DNA from 2 places in the Desulfosporomusa polytropa genome. Region 1 is predicted to be linked to the other one. Evidence: riboswitches for the same ligand, from Rfam matches in the RefSeq annotation. Region 1 holds a riboswitch; the other holds the start of a gene.
The links. Region 1 has a riboswitch for cobalamin ahead of ACZ449_RS08085 (diguanylate cyclase). Riboswitches for the same ligand answer to the same signal wherever they lie in the genome.
Positions count from the first base shown of each region.

Region 1 (8,163 bases):
ATTAGCTGTATTTTGTTTCTTTGACAATAATCAGCAAAAAACCTGTCGAAAGAGTGGCGATTTAAGAGTCCTGTCAATTTGTCATGCTCTGCTAAATAAGTAACTTCTTCATACAACCTGGCGTTCCGGATAGCGATAGCCGTCTGGCTAGCCAGCGTTTCCAACAGTTCCACCCGTTCTAGGGAATCCTCGCCTTGGCTAATCCGTTCCACATATAAAATTCCAAGTAACTCGGTTCGGTAGATAATGGGAACATACCATTTTGTCAGATTATTTTTTTCGTCATCAACCATTACTGTCTGCAGTGTATTACGTAATTTTTCGGCTGCGTTGTGACAGTCTTGTCCGAATATAGACGCATTGCTTTTACTATTTTTTTCATATCCACCCGAGGTATCCTTGTCTTTTTCATGGAGCAAATATATAGTTGCCTGATTCACTACTATGCTCCTTTTTATTATTCTTAAAATGCCCTCTAGCACTTCATCAATACTGAGAGCAGATGTAATTATCTGGGCTGCTTGATACAAAGCAGCCTGCCTTTCCAGAGCCGCACTTAAACTACGGGAAACTACTTCCCGTTCAGTGACATCAATAGTAACCAACACTGTGCCCACGAAATTACCCTGCTCATCAATGACCCGTGAGTACCTATTTTCGATAAATTTACTGCCACGCCCCATAAGGCGATACCACTCATTTTTTTCACCCGTCCGCAGTTGAGTCAGCTTGCCCTCTAAAATTTTGTGCCGATGCCGCGGATAGCAATCCAAAAAATTCTTACCTAACAGTGACCCTACTGGTAATTGGCGCATCTCTTCTGCATAAGAATTACAAAAAACCACTGTATTATATTTATCCAAACAGATAATCCCTAAATTCGCTATATTCTGCATATAACACATAATACCATTGGTGGATAACACCGGCTGCCGCTCTTCTTGGCTAGTTGTCACTGTTATTTCCGTCTTAATTTCAGCAATAATCTCAGTCTTCGCACCAATAAAGGCTTTTACCAATGTTTCATCAAACTGACTACCTGCCAGATGCTCTAATTCAGCCAACGCTTGCTCTCCCTTTTTTAGTTGCTGATAATTTTGAATTGTTGTCATAACATCAAATGCCTCAGCAATATGAATGATTCGCGCTGCTAACGGTATCTCCAGCTTTTGTAATCCTTTTGGGTAGCCGCTACCATCGTAGCGCTCATGATGGCAAAGCACGATCGTAGCAAGTTCGCGTAAATCTTTTGAGCGCAGCAACATTTGGTAGCCGTATACAGAATGACGTTCCATTTCAGCTCTGTCATTCTCGGTGTAAACCCCTTGCTTATATAACACTTTGATTGGTACATTGATTTTACCGATATCATGCAACATTGCCGCCGCCCCAATAGTGGATATTTCATCAGCACTACACCCAATCGCTTTTGCCAGCAAAACAGCATAGTGAGCCACTCTCTCTGAGTGTTGAAATATATGATTGAATTGATGGGATAAAATAGCCAGATAAAGGGTACAGTCCTCTCGCTTTGTCCATGGTGACAAAACCGTTTGTAAATTTTTTTTAGCTTGCGATAGAGTCACAACAAGACACCTCTCCTCATTTACTCAGTTAGGGATACTAGTACTTTCTTGCCGTTAAACAAAAACTCCCAACCTTTGCTAGATCGGGAGCAAGAATACAGTATGGCACATAAAAACTCCTGGCATCAATATACCAGGAGTGAATCACAAAGCCGACGCAGGAATAACCCCAAAACGCCTACTGTAATCCCCTCCCCATACCGCGTGGGTAAAAACGGTGATTGTCAGCTAGGCAGTTCTCCTGGCTTCGGATCATAGCTTGCTTAACCCTTCCCAGAACTAATCGTTCCAGTGGCACATCTTAAGCTTGCTCCCCGTTACAGTGGCGGGACCGCGCCGGCATTTAACCGGACTTCCCTATTAAGCCCCGTAGGGCACCTAACTCATATATATTAAATTTTATAAAATCAGTATAAACTCTTTGAGTCTTGTTTGTCAATCGATGGCAATTTGTATAACTATAAAGACTCGATTTCTTTTAGTCCCCCGAACCTCGCTTCAGATATAAGAAAACCGCTAGCGCGGCCTTTTAATTTAGATAGTTGGTCAATCGAATACAAGGTGAGGGCCTTTTACTTTTGGCATTGCCCCAAAAGTAACAAAAGGTCTAGGCCCCAAGCCTCCAAAAGCTGAAAAGCCAGGCGGTATTCCTAAAATCCGTAAACTCGTTACGCTCAGACAGTACGGATTTTTTTACGGAATACCGCCCGGCTTTTCTCCTGCGGAACGCTTTTTCCGGCAAAGGCCGGGGAGTTGCGGGAGTAAGCGCTAGCGGCAAAACGTCGTATGACGACCACCTGTACCGGGTTTTGTACTTAGCACCCCTTGTTTTATAATGCCTCCGCCACTCCCAAAAATTATAAATTTTGATACATAAAAAAAGATTCGCATAATTTGCGAACCCCCTGATTTTGTTGGGATTATTCGATATATTATATATTGGTCGGAGCGACAGGATTTGAACCTGCGACCCTTAGTCCCCCAGACTAATGCGCTACCAAACTGCGCTACGCCCCGATATTTTATCTGTCAGCCATAGGCAGTTGATACCGTATGTCTGACTGACAAAATTTATTGTACCCAATTTAGCGGGATATGTCAACCCTGAATGCTGCTTTTTTTGGGGAAACCCTGCTTACGCCATTACGGAGCAGGGTTTCCTGGAACTTTTATCCCTAATTCATATGACAACTATATAACGACAGCACCTTGTTGGTCAATTTGCAAGAGGTGATATCTTGCTTGCACTTTGTAGTTACTAAAAGCTTTAACCATAGCCTTCCCGATCATCTCAGTGTTGCCTGCTTCAGTAAAGGCTAACAGGCAGGGACCAGCACCGCTTAGAGCCGCCCCGAGCGCCCCTGTTTGGCGGGCAGCTGCCAAGACTTGCGTCATCCCCGGGATAAGTTTCTCCCGGTATGGTTGGTGCAGTCGATCTTCCAGCGCATGAGACAGTAGCTTTAATTCGCCGGTACACAGTGCACCAATTAAGAGTGCTGTACGGCTGACATTAAATACCGCATCAGCAAACGGCACTGTTTCCGGCAAAACCTTGCGGGCAGCTTTCGTAGATAGGTTAAATTCGGGAATTACTGCGATCATCGAAAATGCTGCTGGTGGTAAAAACCGAAGATATTTAACGCTGGCATTATCCATAATACTAACCGTAATCCCACCAAAAATGGCCGGAGCAACATTATCAGGATGGCCTTCAATGGTTGTCGCCATAGTTAAAAGATCTTCTTTGGTAAAGTGTCTGCCTGTAAGTTCATTGGCACCAACAAGGCCACCAACAATAGCAGCAGCACTGCTGCCGAGACCGCGGGCCAGGGGAATATTATTAAGCATAGTAAGCTTTATACCTTGCTCTTGATGGCCGGTTTTGTTTAGAATCATTCTAATGGCCTTAACAACAACGTTAGACTCGTCAGCGGGAATGAACCCGGCCCCTTCGCCAGTTACCGCCAAAGATATACCGCCCTCGTCATGTAAGGTAAGCTCAAGATCGTTGTATATTGTACATGCAATGCCGACCGCATCAAATCCTGGACCACAATTTGCGGTTGTTCCCGGCACGCGGATTTTTACAGTGTTTACCATAGTATCGCCACCCTTTGACCTTATGAAATTTGTTCAGCTTCTACACGAATAACACTACCTACTTTACTTACTACTGACATACCCAGCAAGGTGTTCATGGCTAGCCGAATATATTCATCAGATACCCGATAGGTAATAAGGACAAGTTCGGTAGAACCTTCAACTTTTCGTTTTTGAATGACAGAATGTAAGCTGACCTGCTGCGCGCCAAATGCTCCGGCAATGGCAGCTAGTACGCCCGGTTTGTCTTCAACAAGCAGCCTAATGTAATAAGGGGATTCTGTCTTGCTGACCGGGTAAATAGGTTTTTGGCTAAAGCAGGTACATAAAATCCGACTGCTGACATTATGTCGAATGTCGCGCGCGGCATCAATTATATCAGCAACAATGGCACTAGCTGTTGGTAATTCACCGGCGCCACGTCCGTAAAACATGGTTTCGCCGACAGCATCGCCTTTGACAAATATGGCATTAAATACATCGTTTACTGCAGCTAACGGGTGACTAACTGGTAAAAATGCCGGATGCACACGGACAGTAATACCATGTTCATCTTGTTTGGCAATGGCTAGTAGCTTGATAATAAAACCGAGTTCTTTCGCATATTCAATATCTTGAATCGAAATGTTGGTGATGCCTTCGATCGAAACATCATCAAGTGTAACACGAGAATTGAAAGCAATTGATGCTAAAATAGCAATCTTGCGGGCAGCGTCAAAGCCGCCGACATCGGCTGTTGGATCAGCTTCAGCATAGCCTTTGGCCTGTGCTTCAGCAAGTACGTCGGCATAATCCATTTTCTCATTTGACATTTTTGTAAGCATATAGTTTGTCGTTCCATTAACTATGCCCATAATTTCAGTAATCTGATTGGCAGCTAAACATTGTTTCAGAGGGCGGATAATGGGAATGCCACCGCCCACACTGGCCTCAAATAGAAAATCAACCTGGCCAGCTTCCGCTGCTTCAAAAAGTTCACGACCATATTGGGCGACAACATCTTTGTTAGCAGTGACAACATGTTTGCCGGCTTTAAGTGCAGCCAACATATATTCTTTAGCTGGACTTTCTCCACCCATCACCTCAACGACAATCGAAATATCCGGATCGTTTAGGATTTCTGCAAAATCAGTTATGAGTTTAGCGGCTGGTATTACATTTCTAACTTTGTTAGGTTCCCTAACCAGTATTTTCTTAATTACAACTGGTTTCCCTACCTTTTGGGCAATATCCTGGGCATTATTTGTTAAAATTTTAACAACGCCGGTACCTACAGTTCCCATTCCCAGCAAAGCAATTGTAATTGCACTCATAGTCTGCCTCCTAAGCTTGACCTAAAACTTCTAGTCTTTTTACTCCATCGACCATTCTCAACTTGTCAAGCAGGGCCTCTAAGTCGATAACTAACTCAGCCGTTTCAATAGAGATTGTTGCATTGGCCACTCCTTGCAGTGGAATACCTTGATTAATAGTTAGCACGCTGCCATGATCGTTGGCAACGGTGTTTAAAACCCGTGACAGAACGCCTGATTTGTGTTCTAGCAGTAAAGCGATTGTTACAATCTTTTCTTTGCTTGCTTCGTAGAACGGAAATACATAATCCTTATATTTATAGTAGGCGCTGCGGCTTAACTCCATTTTTTCCACTGCTTCGTTGATTGTTCGGGCTTCGCCGCGTTTTAACAGCTCTTTTACTTTAATTGTTTTTTTAATGGCTTCGGGTAAAATTTCCTCCCGAACTAGATAGAAAATAGCTTTTTGTCCTGTAACCATAGTTCTCCTCCTTGGTACTGCTGTTGCGGATGGTTATCTTTATATGGTAGACATTATATCATCAAAATAACAGATTATACAAGCAAAAATACAAAAAAATTAGTCAGTCCGTTACAGACTGACCGGTAATTCAAGATAAAGTATTAGTTTATTTAAAATATGATACATATTAATCCACCACTACCGTCATTAACAATTTTCTGAAGCGTATCTTTTAGTTTCATTTGTGCATTTTCCGGCATACTTGTTAATTTATTTTGAATGCCTTCGCGCACTAGCTCATTTAACGATTTACCAAACAGGTTAGTACGCCAGATTTTTTCCGGCTCACCTTCAAATTCACGCATGAGGTACTGAATAAGTTCTTCGCTTTGTTTTTCGGTGCCAATAATAGGTGATATTTCAGCTTGCACATCAGTGCGGATAATATGTAAAGAAGGTGCTGAAGCTTTGAGCTTTACACCAAAGCGATTGCCTGTACGAATAATCTCTGGTTCTTCCAGGACCATTTCATCAAGTTGCGGTGGCACGATACCATACCCGGTTTGCTCAACATCTTCAAGCGCAGCTGATATTTTATCATACTGCCGTTTGGCAATTGACAGGTCTTTCATAAGCCGCAGCAAGTGATGTTCTCCTGTTATGGTAAAGCCGGTGAGTTCTTCAAGCACATTATAGAACAGGTCGGCACGCGCGGTCATTTCGATAACTGCAATGCCATTGCCAAGATCCATATCATGCAGAATTACATCGGCAACAAAATCGCAGCCTGACAAATCGTCAATTGCCCGGTCAATATCACGGAGGCGGCGAATATATTGAACTACATTACTAACAGCACCTTCAAATTTCAGGCGCAGCCAGTGGTCTTTATCAAGTTCTTCGACCCACTTGGGCAGGGTAATATTGACTTCTCTAACCGGAAACTCATAGAGTACCTCTTGCAAAATACCATAGATATCATCATGAGATAATTGAGCGCAATCGACCGGAATTACCGGTACATCATAAGCGCCTTCTAATTTTGCTACAAGTTCCCGTGTTTCTTTGGAATTGGGCTTACCAGTGTTTAGAATTACCAAGAAAGGTTTTTGTAGTTCTTTAAGTTCACTAATGACCCGCTCTTCCGCCGAGATATATTTATCTCGTGGCAGATCGGTAACAGTCCCATCAGTAGTAACCACTAAACCAATTGTAGAGTGTTCAGTAATTACTTTGCGAGTCCCTACTTCGGCTGCTTCCTGGAAGGGAATTTCGTTCTCGAACCAGGGCGTGAGCACCATACGAGGCCCGTCTGCTTCTTCATAACCTAACGCACCTTCAACCGTGTAGCCAACACAATCGACCACCCGCACTCTGACATTCACATTATCTTTCACATTAATTTCTACTGCCTCATTAGGAATAAACTTAGGTTCAGTTGTCATGATAGTTTTACCGCCGGCACTTTGCGGCAACTCATCTTTAGCACGTTCTTTATCATAGGGATTAGTGATATTAGGCAGTACCATAGTCTCCATAAAGCGCTTGATAAAGGTTGATTTACCCGTGCGGACCGGGCCGACTACACCAATATAAATATCTCCACCAGTGCGTTCGGCGATATCTCTAAACAGGTCGAATTTTTCCATCTGGCATATCCCTCCCTGATTACGGTAATTGTCATTATAAATATATGACAGGCCCCTTAAAATATTACAAAATAAAAAAAGTATGGTAACTAAAAAGTAACTTACCATACTTTATTAGCCACCATACTTTTTTATGCCAAGTTTATTTAATTCCAGTTTAAATTCGCAAGAGCAACTTCTTCGACCTCATGGGTACGGCCACGGGTCATTAACTCGAGAACGGCGTCTTTAGGAGACTTATTTTGATAGAGTACTTGGTAGAGTTGATCTGATATCGGCATCGCAACTTCATAGCGTATTGCTAGTTGGTAAGCGGCTTTAGCAGCTCTGACTCCCTCGACCACCATTGCTGTTTCGGCTTGGATTTCATCTATAGTTTTACCTGCTGCCAACATAAGTCCGGCGCGCCGATTGCGGCTGTGTACGCTGGTGCAGGTAGCAATGAGGTCACCAATACCTGCGAGTCCCGCAAAGGTCAGAGGATTTGCCCCCATGGCTATACCCAGCCGAGCAATTTCCGCCAGACCACGGGTCATAAGCGCAGATTTAGCATTATCGCCAAAGCCTAAGCCGTCAGAAAGGCCAGCCCCTAGTGCGATAACATTTTTTAGGGCGCCAGCTAACTCGACGCCAATTATATCAGGATTGGTATAAACACGGAAATAAGGCAGCATAAAAGCATCTTGAATATACTCAGCAACTTTGCGCGATTTAGCTGCAACCACAGTGGCGGCAGGATAGCGCAAAGCCACTTCTTCCGCATGGTTAGGGCCTGACAAGACAGCGATTTGTTCGGAAATCACCGGCAATTCTTCCGCAATAATCGCCGATAGCCGCTTCATGCTGGTTAACTCTAGACCTTTAGCTGCCGTAACAAGCATAGTCTCAGTTTTGATATAAGGAGCCAACTTTACCGCTGTTTGCCGAATCGCATGCGATGGGGTCACCAGTACAATCAGCGAAGCTCCTGTGGCGGCTTCTTCAAGTTTATGGGTAATAGTAACAGACTGAGGTAGTTTACAGCCAGGCAGGTATGTTGCATTTTCGCGGGTTACCTGGATCTGCTCAGATAG
Region 1 is NZ_AP042400.1:1,296,032-1,304,194, reverse strand. Features, by position in the region: gene ACZ449_RS08085 (diguanylate cyclase) at 1-1,586, opposite strand, end outside; cobalamin riboswitch at 1,801-1,983, opposite strand; tRNA gene ACZ449_RS08080 (tRNA-Pro) at 2,527-2,603, opposite strand; gene thrB (homoserine kinase) at 2,778-3,686, opposite strand; gene ACZ449_RS08070 (homoserine dehydrogenase) at 3,707-4,999, opposite strand; gene ACZ449_RS08065 (ACT domain-containing protein) at 5,010-5,459, opposite strand; gene spoIVA (stage IV sporulation protein A) at 5,612-7,090, opposite strand; gene ACZ449_RS08055 (NAD(P)H-dependent glycerol-3-phosphate dehydrogenase) at 7,237-8,163, opposite strand, start outside.

Region 2 (8,163 bases), 1.9 Mb from region 1:
GCGCCAGGTTTACAGCAAGCAATGCGGCAGCACTGGTGGCCAAGCCATCCAGCACTACTGCCGCTCGCCCGGCAGCAGCCCCCAGAATAATGCCAACTAAACCCGCTATAGCTAAACCACCCACTTTAGTCAGAATATCCAGCGCATCAGTAGCATTTGGCCGGTTGACTGCTACGGCTGTATTGACAAGTTCTGACTCCTGCCCGGTCAAGCCCGGCAGTGGCCCATCATGGTAGCAAGCGACAACCGCCATACCCGCAACCAGGCCAGCCTGCCCCATTTCACCCAAGCCGATCACCTGGCAGCCGCGCGCAATCTCTGTGCGGGCCATTCTTATCCCTACTTCAATCGCTTGCAGCGCTTGTTCACGGGTCATAGCCGGGCCCTCCATACTATTTTGACTGCCATACGTGATCTTTTCCTGACATACTACCGGAGATAACGGCAACTCGGCAGCAACGCCAATATCCACCACAATTAGCTTGGCCTGAACATGGGCAGCAAACACCTGGATCGGTGCCTTTCCCTGGCCGAAAACTTGCAGTCGTGCAGCTGTTGGCAGCAGTTGCTGCTCAATTGCGTCTGCTATACCATTATCAGCGGCCATAATAATGATACTTTTTTCCAGTGAGCGCGGTCGGCTATTCCCGGTAATGCCTGCAAGCTTACAGGCGATATGTTCGAACGAGTACAAACTATGTAACGGCTTAGTTAGATTATCGACTCTTAGTTGACACCGCTCCATTGCTACCTTATCCAGTGGTTTTATGGCTGCAATTAGTTCTTCAAGCATTAGTTTTACCTCCCAGATTATTGAGCATTTTAATAGCTATATAGAGCATATCAACAACCATGGAAGCACCAATTCCCTCCCCTAGCCTGACCCCCAATTCCAAACAAGCTTCTAGCTGCAGATGACGTAATGCAATAATATGAGCCGGTTCGCCAGAAAGGTGCGATGCAAACATATACTCTTTACTCAGGGGCTCAATGGCATTAGCGATTAAAGCCGCAGCAGTAGTGTTAAGTCCGTCGATGACAACAGCGCAGCGATTGGCAGCTGATCCGAGGATTACGCCAGCTAGTGCACCTAATTCAAAACCGCCCACTTTGGCTAAAACATCCAAGCCATCCTGTGGATTGGGCTTATTAACAGCTAAGGCTTGACCAACAATCTCCATCTTGGTCTTAAGCCGGCTGTCTGATATCCCGGTTCCCCGCCCAGTTACTTTTTCCGGAGTTAGACCGGTAAACGCTCCGACAATAGCGGCACTGGATGTTGTATTACCAATACCCATCTCCCCCAAACTAAAGCAGCGAAAACCGTGCCTCACTCGGTCATTAACAATTTCGATACCTGTTTCCACCGCCTGTATGGCCTGCTCACGCGTCATTGCCGGGCCTTGGGTGAAGTCCTGCGTGCCATAGGCAATCTTTCGATGCCACAGTCCGGGAACATACGACATGTCCCCAGCCACGCCCATATCAACCACAACCATATCCGCCCCGCAGAAGTTGGCAAAAGCATTGGCACTCGCGCCTTTGGAGATAAGATAATTGGCTGTCATATGAATCGTTGTTTCGATTGGATAAGCACTCACCACACGTCTAGCCACTCCATGGTCAGCTGAAGCTACCACCATACAAGCCTTTGGCAGTGTAGGCCTTAGTTCACCTGTTATTCCGGCATACTTTTGTACCATCTCTTCCAATCGGCCCAGACTGCCTGCTGACTGTAATAAGCCAGCCAAGCTAGCCTGTACCTGTTCTTTGATTGCTGTATCTGGAGCCATAATCTTCACTAACGTTTCTTGCAGTACGCTCATAATACCTCCTGTTGTTAGATAATAAAAGTAAAAGGCTTTTTTGGTTAAGCCCAAAAAAGCCTTCTTGTCCATGAAGGATGGTTCTGCGATTAAGGCAGGTCTCCTGGCTCCCGGTTCATCAGCTCTTACGCCTTCCCCTTGACGAGTGGCCATGTAAGATCTCCCCGGTACAGTGGTGGGCCCGCGCCTATGTATAGTCTATAGTCTCCCTATACTCAGACTTCCCTATTCTCCCCCTAGAGGGCACCTTATCCGTAAAATATGTATAATTTTATGGTCATTATAACAGACGGCCTTACTACCGTCAATGGTGAAATCCAGTTTTACTGCTTTACTCAATAAAATAAGCTTTTGAGTACTTGTGAACCTTTGCGTACTTTGCGGTAACCACCTTAAGATAGGCTTGATTGAGGTTGTATCGGTTTGTAAAACAACAAAGGACACAAAGAGTTATGGTGAGGGGGTTTTACTTTTGTCATTGCCACAAAAGTAACAAAAAGTCTAGGACCAAAGCCTCCAAAAGCTGAAAAGCCAGGCGGTATTCCTAAAATCCGTAAACTACGCTCAAACAGTACGGATTTTCTTACGGAATACCACCCGGCTTTTCTCCTGCGGAACACTTTTTCCGGCAAAGGCCGGGGAGGCACGGGGGTTACGGGGATACCACTTTGGTAATTAAGATACTGTTAACCCTTTGCGTACTTTGAATACTTTGTGTGCTTTGCGGTAACAATCCTTAAACTGAGCTTGGTTATGGGCTATGGGGTTAGGGTTGTTAACCACTAAGGACACAAAGAGCGCAAAGGGGTACGAAAGTGGAAGTCAGGAAGCAACGAGACGTTCTTTTTGCTTCCATTTGCCTAAGCGGAAGTTTACCGCCAGCAACGATGGATTATCTGGAATACAAGAAAAGGGGGTTTACTTTTGTCATTGCCACAAAAGTAACAAAAAGTCTAGGCCTAAAGCCTCCAAAAGCTGAAAAGCCAGGCGATATTCCTAAAATCCGTAAACTCGCTACGCTCAAACAGTACGGATTTTCTTACGGAATACCGCCCGGCTTTTCTCCTGCGGAGCGCTTTTTCCGGCAAAGGCCGGGGAGGCACGGGGGTTACGGGGATACCACTTTGGCAATTAGGACACCGCTAACCCTTTGCGTACTTTGCGGTAACACTCCTTAAACTGAGCTTGGTTTTGGGCTATGGGGTTAGGGTTGTTAACCACAAAGGACACAAAGAGCGCAAAGGGGTACGAAAGTGGAAGTCAGGAAGCAACGAGACGTTCTTTTTGCTTCCATTTGCCTAAGCGGAAGTTTACCGCCAGCAACGATGGATTATCTGGAATACAAGAAAGGGGGTTTTACTTTTGTCATTGCCACAAAAGTAACAAAAAGTCTAGGCCCTGAGCCTCCAAAAGCTGAAAAGCCGGGCGATATTCCTAAAATCCGTAAACTCGCTACGCTCAAACAGTACGGATTTTCTTACGGAATACCGCCCAGCTTTTCTCCTGCGGAACGCTTTTTCCGGCAAAGGCCGGGGAGGCACGGGGGTTACGGGGATACCACTTTGGCAATTAGGATACCGTTAACCCTTTGCGTACTTTGCGGTAACAATCCTTAAACTGAGCTTGGTTTTGGGCTATGGGGTTAGGGTTGTTAACCACAAAGGACACAAAGAGCGCAAAGGGGTACGAAAGTGGAAGTCAGGAAGCAACAAGACGTTCTTTTTGCTTCCATTTGCCTAAGCGGAAGTTTACCGCCAGCAACGATGGATTATCTGGAATACAAGAAAAGGGATTTTACTTTTGTCATTGCCACAAAAGTAACAAAAAGTCTAGGCCCTGAGCCTCCAAAAGCTGAAAAGCCGGACGATATTCCTAAAATCCGTAAACTCGCTACGCTCAAACAGTACGGATTTTCTTACGGAATACCGCCCGGCTTTTCTCCTGCGGAACGCTTTTTCCGGCAAAGGCCGAGGAGGCACGGGGGTTACGGGGTTACCACTTTGGCAATTAGGAGGATACCGTTAACCCTTTGCGTACTTTGAATACTTTGTGTACTTTGCGGTAACACTCCTTAAACTGAGCTTGGTTTTGGGCTATGGGGTTAGGGTTGTTAACCACAAAGGACACAAAGGGCGCAAAGGGGTACGAAAGTGGAAGTCAGGAAGCAACGAGACGTTCTTTTTGCTTCCATTTGCCTAAGCGGAAGTTTACCGCCAGCAACGATGGATTATCTGGAATACAAGAAAAGGGGTTTTACTTTTGTCATTGCCACAAAAGTAACAAAAAGTCTAGGCCCTGAGCCTCCAAAAGCTGAAAAGCCGGGCGATATTCCTAAAATCCGTAAACTCGCTACGCTCAAACAGTACGGATTTTCTTACGGAATACCGCCCGGCTTTTCTCCTGCGGAGCGCTTTTTCCGGCAAAGGCCGCGGAGGTACGGGGGTTACGGGGTTACGGGGTTACGGGGTTACGGGGTTACGTGAATTACGTGGGATGTCGATACTATCGTTCAATCCGGGGAACGTTATTCTTTCCATCTGGAAAAAAATAAGCAGCCGCTCTAAATGAGCGACTGCTTATTTTGCCTGCTGCTTAAACCGTTTACGGTTTCACAGTGGCTTTAAACATTTGCTTACCATCTTTCATTTCAATGATGACAGCACTTTTTACAGCATCATGGGTGGCATTTAACGTAGTAGAGCCAGTTACGGTCATAAAATCCTTAGTCGCAGCTAATGCTTCACGGATTTTGGCCGGTTCAGTGCTATTAGCACGTTTAATAGCATCAATTAACACATTAGCAGCATCATAACCAAGTACTGCCAGAGCGTCAGGTGCTTGGCCATACTCTTTTTTGTAGGCCTCAACAAAGGCTTGTGAGGCAGCACTGGTGTCATCCACCGAGTAGTGATTGGTGAAATAAGTATTATTTAATGCAGCCGGAGTACCGATTTCTACTAATTTAGGTGAATCCCAGCCATCGCCACCAATTATGGGAACAGTAATGCCCATTTCGCGAGCTTGTTTTACAATTTTCCCTACTTCTTCATAATAACCTGGTACATAGATAACTTCTGCATTAAGTGCTTTGACCTTAGTCAAAATGGTTTTGAAGTCCTGGTCTTTTTGCAGGTAGGCCTCTTCAGCTACTACAGCACCGCCGCCTTTAGTGAAAGCGTCTTTGAAGAAGGCAGCTAAGCCTTTACTATAATCACTGCTGTTATCAACTAAGAATACGGCTTTTTTAAGGTTTAGTGTATTAAGTACAAAGTTAGCACCAACTGTACCTTGGAACGGGTCAATGAAACATACCCGGAAGGTATAATCTTTTACTTTATTTGTTTTCTCATCAACAGTTACCTTAGGGTTGGTGGCACCGACTGCCAAGAAAGGAACTTTTGTTGATTCGGCTACACTAGAAGCAGCAATCGCGTTTGAGCTGGCAAACATTCCGGTAATAGCTACAACTTTATCTTGGGTTGCCAATTTAGTCATCGCATTGGCAGCTTCTGATGGCTCACTTTTGTTATCTGCAACAACAGCTTGAATCTGTTTGCCAAGAACACCACCCTTGGCATTAGCTTCCTTAATTGCCATCTTGGCACCATTGGCTGACGAGGTGCCCATGGTGGCATTGCCACCAGTCATTTCATTCAAAACACCAATTTTAATCTCATTAGAAGACGCACCGCCACAGCCAGTCAAAATACCTGCCATTAGTAGTACTGCTGCTAGCACGGCTACCATTTTTACACTTGTCCTGTTCATTTTGTAAATTTCTCCCCCTCTTTTTTGGCCGCAACAACTCACCTTACATATACAAATTCCTCGCATGAATACTTTCTACAACGAATTCGTTTCAGGCTGTCGAAAAGCTGGCCTTTAAAAACATCCATAAAAGTATACCGCCCGAGTACTTTTATAGTATTTTTTTAATCTTGTTTGCTATAGTTCTACATTATATTACATCCCACAGGCTTTTTCAAGATAATTAGTGATATCAATCACTAATTATCTTGATTTTTTTCACCATTTGTCCTTTTCACAAATACATTGTCCTTATTCGTCTCCCTGGCGTGTTATTTGCCGATATTCTGTCTCAATACTACTACGTTACTAATAAAAAATAAGTGTACCCATCCCGTTACTTTGGCATGAGCACACTGTGTATTAAACACTTTATTTTTTTTGAGCCGCGATAAGTTCTAATATTCCGGTCTCTTTTACTGTTTTCGTTAATTTTGCATTATCTGCTATCCATCTTGCACTAAAATCGTCTGGCCCCAGATACTGGACTGACATTCCCAGTTCCTCCATATTCTTTTTGAAGTCAGGGTCATTGATCATTTCCCTTAGCCCGGCTGTCAGCCTGGCCTTTTCAGCTGCCGGCATACCCTTGGGGGCTGCAAGTCCACTCCAAAAGTTTAAAGCAACATTAATTCCCTGTTCTTTGAAGGTTGGCACATTTTCAAAGCCGGGAATGGTTAGTCTATTTTCTTCTGCAACTCCCAATATTCTGATTGTACCATTTTTTACGTGCTCTTTTATGGCCGGTGGACTAAACACGCCAATAAGCTGCACATGCCCGCCCAAGAGAGCCGCAATGGCTTCCGACTCACCCTTGAATGGAACTTGTTTAATAGCAATACCGGCTTCCTTGGCAAACATTTCTTCGGTAATATGTACTGTCGTACCTAATCCTGAATGACCAACCTTAATTTCGCCTGGATGCTCTTTGGCGTAACTGATTAATTCATTCAAATTTCCCCATGGCTGGTCAGCAAGCGAAATTATCATTACTGACGAAGATACAACATTAACCAATGGCTCCAGGGCGGTAGGGTAATGGTATCTTGTTTCTCCATAAAGCGGCTGCAATATTGCGCTAGACCCAACAACGCCGATTGTATAGCCATCGGGTTTGGCGCCGGCAAGCTCATTCATGCCGATAGTCATTGCACCACCGGGCATATTGACTACAATCAGAGATTGCCCCAGATGCTTCAGTGCCGACCTTTCCAGTGCCCGCGCCAACATGTCAGTGCTTCCACCGGCGGCAAACGGCACAATCACCGTAATGGGTTTTGTCGGATATTTCTCTGAAACCATACTCTCTTTTGCTCCCATATTACATCCCCCCATCGTAATGCTCATACTAAATAATAGTATCACCAGGACAAGAACACCTTTGTTATTAGTCACTATACCCCCCCATTCTACATTTTTTCGCTCTGCCTTCTTTCGATAAACCAGATACCTATGTTAAAAAGCGGGATGGGCACCCACTGTATAAATAAGCGATATTATTTTTTCTGAGACGCAATCAGCTCCGCAATTCCGGTCTCTTTTACTGTTTTCGTTAATTTTGCATTATCTTCTATCCATCTTGCACTAAATTCCTCAGGCCCTAAATACTGGACTTCCATTCCCAGTTCTTCCATACTCTTTTTGAAGTCAGGATCATTGATCATTTCCCTTAGCCCTGCTGCCAGCCTGGCCTTTTCAGCTAGCGGCATATCTTTGGGAGCGGCGATTCCCGTCCAAAAGTTAAAAGCTACATCTATTCCTTGTTCCTTGAAGGTTGGCACATCCTCAAAGCCAGGGATGGTTAGTCTATTCTCCTCTGCAACCCCCAGTATTCTGATAGTACCGCTTTTTACATGTTCTTTTATGACTGCTGGATTATATACTCCAATAAGCTGCACATGCCCGCCCAAGAGAGCCGCCAAAGCTTCTGATTCACCACCCCGGAAAGGAACTTGTTTGATCGTAATACCGGCTTCTCTGGCAAACGTTTCTCCCGTAACATGTGTTGACGTACCCAACCCTCCATGTCCAAACTTGATTTCACCAGGATGCTGTTTGGCATAGCTAACTAATTCACTCAAGTTTTTCCACGGTTTTTCGGCAAGCGTGGCCACTACCACGGGTGAAGATACAACATTAACTAACGGTTCCAATGCAGTAGGATAATGGTATCTTGTCTGCCCAATAAGTGGTTGCAATATTACACTCGTGGCAACAATTCCAATTGTGTAGCCATCCGGTTTGGCACTGGCAAGTTCATTCATGCCGATAGTGGCTCCGCCACCAGGCATATTGACTACTACTAGCGGCTGACCCAGATGCTTCTGGGCTGACTTTTCCAGTGCCCTTGCCAGCACGTCTAAGCTTGAACCGGCGGCAAACGGCACAATTATTGTAATTGGTTTACTAGGATATTTCTCAGAAACCATACTCTCTTTTGCTCCCATACTACATCCCCCCATAATAATTGCCATACTTAAAAAGAGTACCCCCAGGACTAGAAAACCCTTATCTTTAGTCACTATACCCC
Region 2 is NZ_AP042400.1:3,217,636-3,225,798, forward strand. Features, by position in the region: gene ACZ449_RS16900 (nicotinate-nucleotide--dimethylbenzimidazole phosphoribosyltransferase) at 1-793, opposite strand, end outside; gene cobT (nicotinate-nucleotide--dimethylbenzimidazole phosphoribosyltransferase) at 786-1,826, opposite strand; cobalamin riboswitch at 1,903-2,092, opposite strand; gene ACZ449_RS16910 (hypothetical protein) at 3,080-3,442, shown strand; gene ACZ449_RS16915 (hypothetical protein) at 3,518-3,868, shown strand; gene ACZ449_RS16920 (ABC transporter substrate-binding protein) at 4,428-5,594, opposite strand; gene ACZ449_RS16925 (tripartite tricarboxylate transporter substrate binding protein) at 6,006-6,953, opposite strand; gene ACZ449_RS16930 (tripartite tricarboxylate transporter substrate binding protein) at 7,130-8,080, opposite strand; gene ACZ449_RS16935 (tripartite tricarboxylate transporter permease) at 8,148-8,163, opposite strand, start outside.
Region 2: another riboswitch for cobalamin. It lies ahead of cobT (nicotinate-nucleotide--dimethylbenzimidazole phosphoribosyltransferase); the one in region 1 lies ahead of ACZ449_RS08085 (diguanylate cyclase).